DNA from 3 places in the Leptolyngbya sp. CCNP1308 genome. Region 2 is predicted to be linked to each of the others. Evidence: predicted binding sites of a transcription regulator. Region 2 holds the regulator's gene; each other region holds the start of a gene.
What was found. Region 2 encodes NtcA, which controls nitrogen genes in cyanobacteria. Its sites were predicted from a motif close to TTTGTANNNNNNNNTACAAA; they were not measured.

Region 1 (4,410 bases), on a different contig from region 2:
GCCGATGCTACCGTCGTGGTGACCGCTGGCCAGGGTCTGGCCGTCGGGGCTAAAGGCGATCGACCACACGGGCGACCCGACGGCCATCACGGTACTGTCGCCGCTGGCCAGATCCCACAGGCGCAGGGTGCCGTCGTAGCTGCCGCTGGCCAGGGGGGCTGGGCGAGTCTGGAAGGGATACCCGTTCTGAGTTGGCTGCCCTGGCTGCGATGCCGCAGGCCTGACGCGACGCGCATCGCCCAGACTCAGACCGCCGCCCAGGTAGCCCTGGGGCGAAAATGCCACCGATCGCACCTCGTCGGTATGGCCCACCAGACTGTGGACTAGGGTTTGAGTCCTCACATCCCACACCCGAATTTGGTGATCTTCGCAGCCGCTGGCCAAAAAGCGCCCGTCGGGGCTAAAAGCCAGGGAAAAAACTCGGCTGGAGGAGGCTTTGAGCTGGCCATAGCGATCGCCGGTTTTGAGATCCCACAGGTCGATGGTGCCGTTGGCGCTGCTGGCCAGGGTCTGGTTGTTGGGGCTAAAGGCCACCGCCCAGCACCAGCCGTCCTGGGCCTGGAGGGTGAGCACGGGCTGGGCGTCGCTGACCCGCCACAGGTGAATTTCGTAGCTGACATCGCTGGCGGCGAGCAGCTCGCCGTCGGGGCTAAAGGCGATCGCCAGCACCTGGCTAAAGGTGTCTTTAAACACCGATCGCGCCAGGTCGGCCTGGGCAAAGTTGGCGTTGTGCAAGGTGCTGTCTTGCAGATCGGCCTGCCAGATTGTCTGCTCAGAAAAGTCCCAGCCCGTCAGGGAAATGTCGGCCTGCTGGAGCAGGTTGAGCACGGTGCCGCCAGCGTAGCTTTGCAGACCCTGCCCCCGCCAGGCGTCGAGGTGGTGGCGCAGGCGATCGGCTAAATCACTAGGGCGCAGCCGCAGCCGTCGCAGCACTGGCTGCAAAATTAGTCGGGTTTGGCTGTCGCGCAGGTAGTCTTTGGCCTGGGCCAACACCAGGGCATGGGTGTGCAGCGCACTGGCGTCGGTGGTGGGCGGTGCCAAAATGGCCTGGCTGATCTGCTCCACCAGCCAGTCGGTGATGTATTCCATCACCACGGGCTGGAGGGTAAAGCGGATGGGGCTGGCCCTGGGGGTATCGCGCTCGATCAGCGATCGCCGCTCTAGGCTGGTGAGGGCCTCGATCAACTCTCCCAGGGCCAGCGGCTCCACCAGAGAGGCACGAATCTGGACGAGGGTGACCGGTTCGCGGTGAATGGCCAGCCAGGCCATCACCTGCTGCTCAACGGTGGTGAGGCGATCGAGCTGGTGGGTCAACAGATCGCGAATATCGCCAAACACTGAGTCGCCCTGGGCCAAAATCTGCACAAACGGCCCCAACTGCCCGTCAAAGAAGTCTTGCACCACAGCGGCCACCATTTTGAGGGCCAGGGGGTTGCCAGCGTAGTGGTTGACCATCTGCTGCCAGTGGTTAGCGGTGCCGGTAAATTGACCCCTGGCCTGGAAGATCGACTGCCCGACGGTCGGCGGCAGCCCCCCCAGGCGCAGGGAGCGAACGGGGAATGCAGCCCCCTCCTGCTGAGCAATTTCTTTAATTTTTTCGCGGCTGGTGAGCACGATGGCGCTCTGGTGGTCAACATTGCCCAGGCTGTGGAACAGTGCCCCGTAGTTTTCGTAGCCCAGCTGGTAGGTGCCGGTGCGATCGCGCGGCTGCAAAATGGTCTCGCCGTTGTCGAGCACAATCAAACTGCGGCGCTGGCGCAGCTGATCGAGCAGCGATCGCAGCAGGCCGTCAAACTCGGCCCCGGTAGGCTCGGGCACGGTTGCCGAAAACACCCCCAGCAGGTCTCTCAGCAGGTCATTGACGGTTGGGGCATGGCGCAGCGATCGCCAGATCACCACCTCAAAATGGTCTTGCACTTGCTGGGCTAGCTTCACCGCCAGGGTGGTTTTGCCCATGCCGCCCATGCCAAAGATGCCCACCAGCCGACAATTATTGGCGAGCACCCAGTCTTGCAGCTGGGCCAGCTCAGCGGTGCGCCCGTAGAATGCCGTGGCCGTGGCGGCATCCCCCCAGTCGCGGCGTCGCCAACCGGGGGCTGAGGTGGACAGGCGCGGGTCTGAGTCAGAGCCTGTGACCGACAAGGTTTTGAGCTGGCGGGCCAGCACCTGCCGCAGGTTGCGCTTGGTGACCTTTTCGCCCAGATTTTCGGAGAGGCACTGCCACAGGTCAGACCCCATCTGCTTGATGTAGCCCACCTCATAGCCCAGCTCCAGGGCCGTGTCCTGGTAGGCGCGATCGCCCCAGGCCTGGTGAAATAAGGTCGCCTGAATTTGGCTTAGCGACTCCACCCCGCGCTCGGCGAGAACTCGCTCAACCAGTCTTAACGCATCGTCGGCGGTCATGGTGGTGTATCCAATGCTACCCACATCTCTAAAACTAAAGCGTGACAGGGCATAGAGGCATTGCTTTGGCCTTGATACTAGCCAAGCCCTACCGCCAACTTTGTACCTTAGGCAACATTTTTCTGGGTCGCTCGGCCTGTGCCCTTGAGAAACGTACCTTTGGCGAACTTTCCTCGAACCTGGTTATCCAGACTCCGTTGGTAATCTCTCTCTAAGTTCAGCTTCGATCTGACGAGCTTTCAGACTCAGATTTCTAACTTGCCGAAATTCCCAACTTAAAGGAGACCCCATGCGAAACCCTACGTTTCAGGTGACCCGTCGCCAGGCGATCCGGGGATTGCTGGCCACCGGTGCCTTTGGCCTCACGGTAAAGCTCAGCGGCTGCAGCACCTCCCCCACGGCGGCGGGGGGCAGCGACACCCTCACGGCGGGGTTTGTCTACGTCGGCCCCAAGGATGACTACGGCTACAACCAGGCCCACGCCGAAGGCCGCGCTAGCCTCGACGGCATCGACGGGGTCAAAACCTCCGAAGAAGCCAGCGTGCCCGAAACCAACGCGGTGCAGGAAAGCATCCGCAGCATGATCGACCTGGACGGGGCCACGGCAATTTTTGCCACCTCCTTTGGCTACTTTGACCCCCACGTGCTGGCTCTGGCCAAGGACTTCCCCGAGGTGCAGTTTTTCCACTGCGGCGGCCTGTACCAAGAGGGTGTTCACCCCGAAAACGTCGGCAGCTACTTTGGCTACATCGACGAAGCCCAATACGTCGCGGGGGTGGTCGCCGCCCACGCCTCGAATAGCAAGCGGCTGGGGTTCATTGCCGCCAAGCCCATTCCCCAGGTGCTGCGCAACGTCAACAGCTTTACCCTGGGGGCTCGCAGTATTGACCCCAGCGTCACCACCCAGGTGATTTTTACCGGCGACTGGGCCGACCCGGTGCGCGAGGCTGAGGCCGCCAACAGCATGGCCGACCAAGGGATAGACGTGCTCACCTGCCATGTGGACAGCCCCAAGGTGGTGATCGAGACCGCCGAACGCCGGGGCATTTTTGCCTCGGGCTACCACGCTAACCAGGCGGAGCTGGCCCCCCAGGGCTACCTCACCGGGGCCGAGTGGGACTGGTCAAACGTGTACAAAAACTACGTCAGCCTCATGCAGGAGGGCAAGACCCTGATGAACGGCGGCATTCCCCACCTGGTGCGGGGCGGTTTTAAGGACGGCTTTTTGAAGCTGTCGCCCTACGGCCCCGCCGTCACCGCCGAAGCCCAGCAGGCGGCAGAGGCCGCCAAGACCCAGCTGGTCTCTGGGGAACTGGTGATCTACAAGGGCGAAATTAAAGACAACCAGGGCAAGACCGTGATTGCTGGCGGTAAAGAACTAGGGCAAACGGCGGTGGAGCTAGAGCAGATGAACTGGCTGGCGGAAGGGGTGATGGGCAGTGTGGGGTAGAGGGCAGGAATTTTGGATTGGCGATTTTGGATTTTGGGAAGCAGGAAGAAACTCCCGTAGGGTGGGCATTGCCCACCATCCAACCTATGCCTCTCTTGAGGATCCCTAACCGTCCTGACCCAAACCCATCCCTAGCAACGTTATTGAGCATCCGGTAAACGAAGGAGCAAATCATGAGCGATCGCTGGCGGAGTCTTCTCGAAAAAATCTGCATTCCCATTGGGGCGCTGGTGGCGGCGCTGGTGCTGTTTGGCCTGTTTTGCGCCCTGGCGGGGGCCAACCCCTTTGGGGTGTATTACTCGATCTACCGCGCCGCCTTTGGCAGCTGGAGTTCGTTTCAAAACACCCTGATCCAGGCCTCGCCGCTGATGCTGAGCGCCCTCTGTACCGCCCTGCCCGCGCGGCTGGGGCTGGTGATTATTGGCAACGAGGGGGCATTGGTGCTGGGGGGACTGGCCGCTGTGGCGGGTGGTCTCACCCTGGGGGGCTGGGGCCTGCCCACGCCTGGGGTGCAGCTGGGTATGGCCCTGGCGGGCATGCTGGCGGGGGGCATCTGG
Region 2 (4,410 bases):
ACGATGCTAACTTCGTCGCCATCGTTAAGGGCCGTTTCTTTGCCGTCGAGAAAGCGAATATCTTCGCTGTTGACGTAGAAGTTGACAAAGCGGCGCAGCTCACCAGAATCGTCGCAGAGCCGAGCTTTAATGCCGGGGCAGTTGCTCTCCAAATCGTTGAGCAGATCTACGATATTGCTACCACTGCATTCGAGGGCAGCCTGGTTGTTAGTAAACTTTTGCAGCGGAGTTGGAATCAGTACTTTGACAGCCATAGGTGTAGTAAATGAATCGGGAAAGTAAGTTTGATCTGTCAGCAGAAATGTAGAGAAGAAGGCTCAAGATTTAATGTGGGAAAAAAGCCGATTAACCTTGAGCCTTATACCTTAAACCTTAGACCAATACCTGCTGCCACTCTAGCCGGTCGAGGGTGCGGGATCGCTCTAGGGCACGCTCAAAGCTGTCGAGCTTAGGTTCAATGGTAAAGGGCTCGCCGATGTAACCCTGCACGGCTTCCTGAGTCTTTAGGCCGTTGCCAGTAATGTAGACCACTGTAGACTCATCGGGGTCAATTTTACCCGCTTCCACCAGCTTTTTGAGCACCGCAATGGTGGTGCCACCAGCAGTCTCGGTGAAGATACCTTCGGTTTCGGCCAGTAGCTTCATACCTTCAATCACTTCGGCGTCGGTTACCGATTCGATGTTGCCATTGGTCTTGCGAGCAATATCGAGGGCATAGATGCCGTCGGCGGGGTTGCCAATGGCGATGGACTTGGCGATCGTGTTGGGTTTTACCGGAGTCACAAAATCGCGGCCTTCTTTAAAGGCCTGAGCAATGGGAGAACATCCCTCAGCTTGGGCACCGCTAAAGCGTACAGGCTTATCGTCAACCAGGCCGACTTTAACAAATTCTTGGAAGCCTTTGTAGATCTTGGTAAACAGTGACCCCGATGCCAACGGCGCTACGATGTGGTCGGGCAAGCGCCAGCCCAGTTGTTCAGCTACCTCATAGCCCAGGGTTTTGGAACCCTCAGAGTAGTAGGGGCGCAGATTGATGTTGACGAAACCCCAGCCCTGGGTATTAGCTACCTCAGAGCACAGCCGGTTGACCTGGTCATAGTTGCCCTGTACGGCCATTACGGTAGGGTTGTAAATGAGCGTACCCAGCACCTTGCCGGCTTCTAGATCGGCGGGGATGAACACACAGCAGTCAAGACCCGCATGGGCGGCGATCGCCGCCGTAGAGTTGGCCAAATTGCCCGTGCTGGCACAGGAAACAGTAGTAAACCCCAGTTCTCTCGCCCGGGTCAGCGCTACCGATACCACCCGATCTTTAAAGCTCAGGGTGGGCATGTTGACGGCGTCGTTTTTTATATAGAGTTCCTTTAGGCCTAGCTGCCGCGCCAGCCGATTGGCGCGCACAAGGGGCGTCATACCAGTTCCTACATCAATTGGGTTGTCGGTGCTGACGGGTAAAAAGTCTTTGTAGCGCCAAATTGAGAGCGGGCCTGCCTGGATGCTGCTGCGAGTGACCCGTCGGCGAATTTCATCGTAGTCGTAGGCGACCTCTAGGGGGCCAAAGCACACGTCTTCGCACACATGCTTAGCGCCAAGGTCGTAGGTTTCACCACATTCTCGACACTTCAAGGCCGAAAAGGTGGGCTTTGCGGCGATAGCTTGTTCGAGGGACTGTGTCATGGCGTTCTCTACTGCGGTTACTGGGGAGCGATCGTTAGCTTTGCTCAATTGATCCAGAACGTAACACTGGAAACAATACTTGGTCAAATGTACCCGACCAAAAAAGTCGGGTATAGGCGAAGCTTCTATCTGCTAGCGGTTTGCCCTGTCAGGGCTGATTTCCTAGAAGCGATGGATCGCACGGTTGCGGGAATTGCTGCCGTTTCGCCGCCAATCTGCGGCTGGGCAGCTCCTATGGGCACTGCAAAATCAGCACTGGGACGAATAAGGTAGCTTGGTATACAAACACCTACCTTGCAGTTGAGGTTAATTGATCTAAAGTCATGGAATGTTTGCATTGGCTAACGTGCCAGACCAGTCAGACTGCTTTATGCTTTATGCCCAAGGTGTTCTGTGCTGTACGTTTGGCTGTCATAGCGACATCGGAACGGCGAATTTAGTGCAGATGCTCTCTGTGATGCTCTTAGCAGAACGTTATGGTAGTGACCCAAGATAAGCCCCTTGCCAATGTTTTTCGTCAGCTATCTGGAGGAGCATTTCCCCCTGTAGTCGAGTCCTATGAACGGGGCAAGACTATTTTTTTTCCTGGAGATCCAGCAGAACGGGTATATTTTCTGCTAAAAGGAGCCGTCAAACTGTCGCGGGTATACGAGGCCGGAGAAGAAATTACGGTCGCTCTGCTGCGAGAGAATAGTGTGTTTGGGGTTTTATCACTTATCACCGGCAATCGTTCCGATCGCTTTTATCACTCTGTGGCGTTTACTCCGGTAGAACTGTTGTCGGTGCCTATCGAACAGGTTGAGCAGGCGCTAGAAGAAAACCCTGAGCTAGCTTTACTGATGCTGAGGGGTCTGTCTTCTCGAATTTTGCAGACTGAGATGATGATTGAAACTCTGGCCCACCGAGACATGGGCTCTCGCCTGGTCAGTTTTTTGCTCATTCTCTGCCGCGATTTCGGCGTGCCCAGCCAGGACGGCATCACCATTGACCTGAAGCTCTCCCACCAAGCTATTGCCGAGGCCATCGGTTCTACCCGCGTGACCGTGACTCGCCTCTTGGGAGATCTGCGCCAGGAGGGCATGATCTCTATTTATAAAAAGAAGATTACTGTGCACGATCCGGTTAATCTGAGTCAGCAGTTTACTTAGCGCGGGTTTGGCCTAGGCCTGCTGGGTTTGATAGCCAACCTAGCTATCGGCAATATTGGGGCGTCCAGGGGCTTAACCCATGCAGTAGAGTAGGTGCAAACTCCCCTGTGGCTGGTGCATGGTTTCTGGTTACGTATTGATTTTGGCGGTTTTGATTCTGGGGGGCTTTATTGCTACTCTGGGCGATCGCGTGGGCACCAAGGTGGGCAAAGCGCGTCTCAGCTTGTTCAACCTGCGCCCTCGACAAACGGCCACCCTAGTGAGTATCGCCACGGGCAGCGTTATTTCGGCGTCTACGCTGGCTCTGCTGTTTGGGGTCAGTAGTCAGCTGCGCACCGGGGTATTTGAGCTGGGTAAAATTCAGGATGATCTGGCAAGTGCTGAGGCCGATCTCGCTCAGGCTCAGGCTACCCAGGAGAGTGTAGAAGCCGATTTGGAGTCAGCTACCGACGAACGGCAGCGGGCGCTGGCTCGACTCCAGGAAATCAATCAATCGCTCAATCAGGCGGTGGCCCAGCAGGAGGCTACTGAGGGGCAACTGCGCCAAACCCTTAGCCAGCTGGATGCAGTCTCTCAACAGGCCGCCGCCCTTCGCCAGTCGACGGATGCTCTGCGGGTGCAGCGCGATAACCTGCTGCGGCAGCAGGCCACCATTGGCAGCCAGATTGCTGCGCGCGATCGCGCCATCGCCGAGCTAGACGAGCAGATTGCCGATCGCGATCGCGCCATCGCCCAGCGTGAGCGCAGCCTCACTAGCCTAGAGGCCGAGCAAGACTTTTTAGAGCAGCAGGTAGCCGTTCTGCAGACGCAATACCAGGGGTTGTTTCGAGGCAATATTGCGCTCAACCGCAACCAGGAAATTTTAGTCGGGCAGGGACGCGCCGAAAATCGGGAGCAGGCCGAGGAGTTTGTCACGAGTTTTCTCCTCGAAGCCAACCGTCTAGTGTCTCGGGCCATTGCCCCAGGGGCTTTGATCGACCAGCAAATTTTGCTAATCGGCAACCGCGAAGTCGAGGCGCTGATTGACCGCCTGTCCACGGGCGAAGACTATGTGGTGCGGCTGCTCTCGGCGGCCAACTACATCACGGGTGAGCCCTGTGTCGTGCAGCAGGGCGAGCCCTGCGTCCAGGTCTTCATCGATGCCACCCCCAATCAGCAGGTCTATGCCCTCGGCGAGCGCTTGGCGACCGTTACCCTCGACCCCCCTCCCCTGGGCGATCGCCAGCTAGTCGAGCGTCTCAATCTGCTGCTAGCGGCAGCTCAATTTCGCGCCCGGCAGGATGGTGTCGTTAGCGACACGCTGCAAGTGGCCGACAACCGGCCTGAAACGGTGCTCAACTTTTTAGAAACGGTGCAGCAATCAGGACAGGCGGTCGATCTTCAGGCGATCGCGGCTACCGATATCTTCACAGCAGGGCCAGTTCAGATTCATCTGGCGGCGGTGCGTGACGGGCGGATTCTATTTCAAACCGGTGAATTGAACAATCCCCTAGGCGATAGCAGCGATCAGCTCCTAAACCGCCGCGCCCCTAGAGGGCTCTAAAACCGAAGGGGATCCAAGCCAAATTATCTTTGGTGGCGAATA
Region 3 (4,410 bases), on a different contig from region 2:
GGAAACAGCGGCGTAAACCCCAGTTCTGGAACGCCGTTTTGGTACACCCGGCTGCCAAAGGCTCGGGCAATTAGCTGGGCACCCAGGCAAATGCCCAGCACTGGCTTGCCCTGTCGGTGAAAGTCGAGAATTAGCTCAACCACTCGCGCCAGGTGGGGAAAGTTTTCGTCTTCGCAGGCGTTCATCGAGCCGCCGAGCACAATCATGCCGTCGTAGTGGCCGTGGGGTGGGGTCAGGCTCTGGGGCACGAGCCAGGTGTGTAGCCAAGCACCTTTGACCTCTAAATATCGACCCAAAATACCGACGGGGTCAGCTTCGACATGTTGAACAACCAGAATATCCATGGATGAGGCCCAGCCTTCAAATAGATGCTCGGGGTTAAATCTTCTTTTTCAGGAATTTTAGGCGTCAAGCTTTGCCTAGATGCCCCCAGGGAGCGGGCTTGAAACTTGTTATATCAAGTTATCTCAGAATTTTTCGAGATTGGCAAATAATTCTCTCAAAGTTATGACCTTTGTCCTATTAGGGATGGGGAGGCGATCGCGGTCAGTCTTAGTCTAGGGCGTAGGGGCGATCGCTAACCGCCAAACCAATATTCTGGCTCGGCGGCTGGCGATCGCTATTGACAATGGGCTATCTACGGTCGGCTACAGCAGGCCGGCGGTGCTGTCAGTCCGGCGCGGGTCATTGGTGCTGCGGTCAGCGTCAACCCGACGATCAGAGTCGTTAGAGACAGTGGACTCTAGCCGATGCCAGGCGTCTTGGATGGCGTGCTTGGCTTTTTCCCAGCCGAGGCGACCGTTGTGACGGCGTTCGTAGTCTTGCCGCAGGTGGGGCTCGGCCTGGCTAAAGGTCATACCCTGGCCAGCGTAGGTGTTGTAGCCTTCGTAGCCTGTGCGGTAGGCAGGGCTGTAGTCATCGTATTCATAATTTGCCTCGCGGTAGGGACGAGAGGCAAAATTAGTCCGCCAGTAGTCGTCTTCCGCTTTGTAGCGAGAGGCATTGCTGTCAACGCGAGTCCAGGCGTCGCGGCTGGCGTGGCGAGCTTTATCCCAACTGAGGCGGTTGCCGCTGTGCTGGCGTTCATAGTCTTCTCGCAGCCGAGGTTCGGCATCGTCGTAGGTCAGCCCCTGCTGGGCGTAGTTGCTGTAGCCCTCGTAGCCGGTGCGATAGGCGGGGCTGTAGTCGTCGTAGCTATAGTCAGACTCCACGTAGTCCCGTTTTTTGTAATTTTCGCGCCAGTAGTTATCTTCTACGGTGGGGTCGGCTTTCTCGGCGACGCCTTTGCCCGCTAAGCCACCTGCCACTGCGCCCACGGCAGCGCCGACAACAGCCCCTACTGGCCCGCCAAGCACACCGCCCACGGCAGTGCCGACAACGCCTAGCCCAGCTGCGCCAACGCCAGTGCCAACGGGGTGGGCACCGGGCTGTCCAGTAATCGGATCAGGATTGGCATCGGGATTGTGATCTGAGTTTTTATCGCTTTTCATGGTGTCGAAATTCCATATTTAAAGAGCAGCGCTCTGTGCGGGTTAACCACAAATGTCAAATGGCTCGCACCTGACGCTGCCTACACCCTACGAACGTTTAAGGTGAAACAAGTCGGCAGGACGGCAGAGTTTGATCTATGCAACCGGAGGGAGTTAGGGCCGTATCTACAGCTACAAAAGCGACTTCGTCAGCCTGTTTTACTAGGCTGAAACGTCCGGAGTCGTTCTATGGTCGGCATGTTAACCCAGGTGCAGAGCCTGGCAGAAAGGGCCAAGGCCCTCGGCATCAAGTTTTTTTTAGTGTCCTATACCGACCTGCTGGGGGGAACGCGGGCCAAGCTTGTGCCCGCCTCCCAAATTGCGGGGGTAGAAAAAGACGGTGCCTTTTTCTGCTCCTTTGCCTCGAACCTGGGGCTGGGGCCAGAGGCGGCAGAAATTGCCGTGGTGCCCGACCCCAGCTCGCTGATTCAGCTGCCCTGGGAGCCGACGGTGGGCTGGGTGGCCAGTGACGTGTACTTTGAGGGCGAACCCTTCCCCGCCGCGCCCCGGATGATGCTTAACCGCGTGATCGACCAGGCGGCGGCCCTGGGCTACACCCACAAAACCGGGGTTGAAGCCGAGTTCTTTTTGCTGCGGCAAACCGAGACAGGCTATGCGATCGCCGACCCCAAAGACACCGCCGAGCGCCCCTGCTACGACCAGATCAACCTGATGCGCCAGTTTGATCTGATTTCCACGGTCGTCACCTATATGGAAGACCTGGGCTGGGAGCCCTACCAATGCGACCACGAAGATGCCAACGGCCAGTTTGAGCTGAACTGGGCCTACAGCGATGCGCGGACGACCTGCGATCGCCATGTCTTCTTCAAATACATGGTCAAAACCCTGGCCGAGCAGCGAGGCTTCATCGCCACCTTTATGCCCAAGCCCTTTAGCCACATCACCGGCAACGGTGGCCACGTCCACAACAGCCTGTGGCAGGGCGATACCAACGTCTTTGCCGAAGGGGCCGACGCAGGCGGCCTTTCGCCCGTTGGCTACAACTTTTTGGGCGGTGTCTTGGCCCACGGCAAAGGCCTCACGGCCCTCTGTGCCCCCACGGTCAACTCCTATCGCCGGTTGGGGGCCAGCACCACCACCTCCGGCAGCACCTGGAGCCCCCGCTACATTTCCTACGGCGGCAACAACCGCTCCCACCTGATTCGTATTCCCGACCGGGGCCGATTTGAGTGCCGCATGATCGACGGTGCCGTCAACCTCTACCTCGCCACCGCCGGAATCTTGGCGGCTGGGCTAGAGGGCATCAAGCAGCAGCTTGACCCCGGCCAGCGCATCGACGAAAACCTGTTTGCCCGGGGCGACGAATTCCCCAACCTGCAAACCCTGCCTTACAACCTCTACGAGGCCATGGCAGCCCTCAAGCAAGATGCCCTGCTAATGGACATGATGGGAGCACTCGGGGCTAAAACCTTCCTAGAAATGAAGGCAAAGGAATGGAACGCCTTCAACGCCCAAATTACCGCCTGGGAAATGGATCAGTACGTGAATATCTAGAGACATCACCAGGGCAAACAGCTGTTTGCCCTGGTGATGTCTCTAGACAGGAATGATCTGTGGGTAGCCAAGTCAAATGGTGGGCAATGCCCACCCTACGGTGCCCTAGGTCAATCGCAGCGCAGAACAGATTGATTTGCAAAACAAAGGTTTAAACCGATGATCGGTAACTCCTTTCCGTTGAGTCCAGGGCGGCGGAACGGCCCTGGATGAGGGGGCCTGGGGGCAATCGGAACGCCCCCAGCGGCAGATTTGGCTTTAACCCAAGATTCTTGTGGGCATGCAGAGTTTTTAGCCCAAGACAATGGTGCATCGCTGCGCGGATGCACCCTCGGTTCCCGGTTTTAAGGACGTAAATTCTGAATGGCTTCTACTATTCACACCTACAATTTCCCCACCCGCATTCGCTTTGGGCCAGGGGCGCGGGCCGAACTCACCGCTGAACTCACCGCCTTAGGAATTCAGCGCGTCCTGATCGTGACCGATAAAGATGTTGCCCAACTCCCCTGGTTTCCAGATTTAGAAGCCTCCCTTGCAGACTTTGATGCGGCTACCTTTAGCGGGGTTTGGGGCAATCCCGTCGTCTCCCAAGTTAAAGCTGGGTTGGATGCTTGGCAGGCCCACGGGGCCGACGGCATTGTAGCGGTGGGCGGCGGCGCGCCGATGGATGTAGCGAAGGCGATCGCCCTCATGGCCAACCACCCCGGCCACCTCTTTGACTACGAAGACGGCAACAGCACCCGCCCTATCGATCAGCCGATTCTCCCTATTGTCGCGCTCCCTACCACGGCGGGCACTGGCAGCGAAGTGGGTCGCAGCACGGTGATTTCGGACGATGACACCCACGCTAAAAAGATTATGTTTGACCCCCAGCTCTTGCCCCAGGTGGTGCTGGCTGACCCCGAACTACTGCTGGGGCTACCGACCAAAATCACCGCCGCTACGGGTATGGATGCGCTCACTCATTTGGTTGAGGCGTTTCTGGCCAAGGGCTTTAACCCGCTGTGCGACGGCATTGCGCTGGAGGGGATTCACCTGGTGGCGCAGAATTTGAAGGCCTGTGTGGACTTTGCTCAGCGGCTGCGGGAGGGGGAGAGCTTTGGCGAGGCGACGGCTGCGGCGCACTTGGCGGCACGGGGGGGGATGCTGAATGCGTCGATGATGGGGGCGATCGCATTTCAAAAGGGGCTCGGCGTCACCCACTCCTGCGCCCACGCGCTGTCTACGGTGTATGACACCCACCATGGCTTGGCCAATGGCATCATGCTGCCTGCGGCGATGCGGTTTAACCTGTCGGCAGCGCCCGATCGCTTTCTGCGGATGGCGCGGGTGGTGCAGCCGGAGGCCACTGATGGGCAAGCGTTTG

Region 1: the regulator NtcA is predicted to act here: its motif matches at 2,503-2,522, upstream of VB780_RS19765 (BMP family ABC transporter substrate-binding protein).
Region 3: the regulator NtcA is predicted to act here: its motif matches at 1,649-1,668, upstream of glnT (type III glutamate--ammonia ligase).

Annotation. Positions count from the first base shown of each region.
Region 1 covers NZ_JAYGIH010000074.1:263,533-267,942, forward strand. Annotated here, with positions in the region: gene VB780_RS19760 (NB-ARC domain-containing protein) at 1-2,403, opposite strand, end outside; gene VB780_RS19765 (BMP family ABC transporter substrate-binding protein) at 2,693-3,853, shown strand; gene VB780_RS19770 (ABC transporter permease) at 4,027-4,410, shown strand, end outside.
Region 2 covers NZ_JAYGIH010000078.1:94,311-98,720, forward strand. Annotated here, with positions in the region: gene VB780_RS23575 (MoaD/ThiS family protein) at 1-254, opposite strand, end outside; gene thrC (threonine synthase) at 373-1,677, opposite strand; gene ntcA (global nitrogen regulator NtcA) at 2,154-2,825, shown strand; gene VB780_RS23590 (DUF3084 domain-containing protein) at 2,944-4,368, shown strand.
Region 3 covers NZ_JAYGIH010000073.1:299,912-304,321, reverse strand. Annotated here, with positions in the region: gene VB780_RS18105 (type 1 glutamine amidotransferase) at 1-344, opposite strand, end outside; gene VB780_RS18100 (hypothetical protein) at 648-1,490, opposite strand; gene glnT (type III glutamate--ammonia ligase) at 1,719-3,044, shown strand; gene VB780_RS18090 (iron-containing alcohol dehydrogenase) at 3,408-4,410, shown strand, end outside.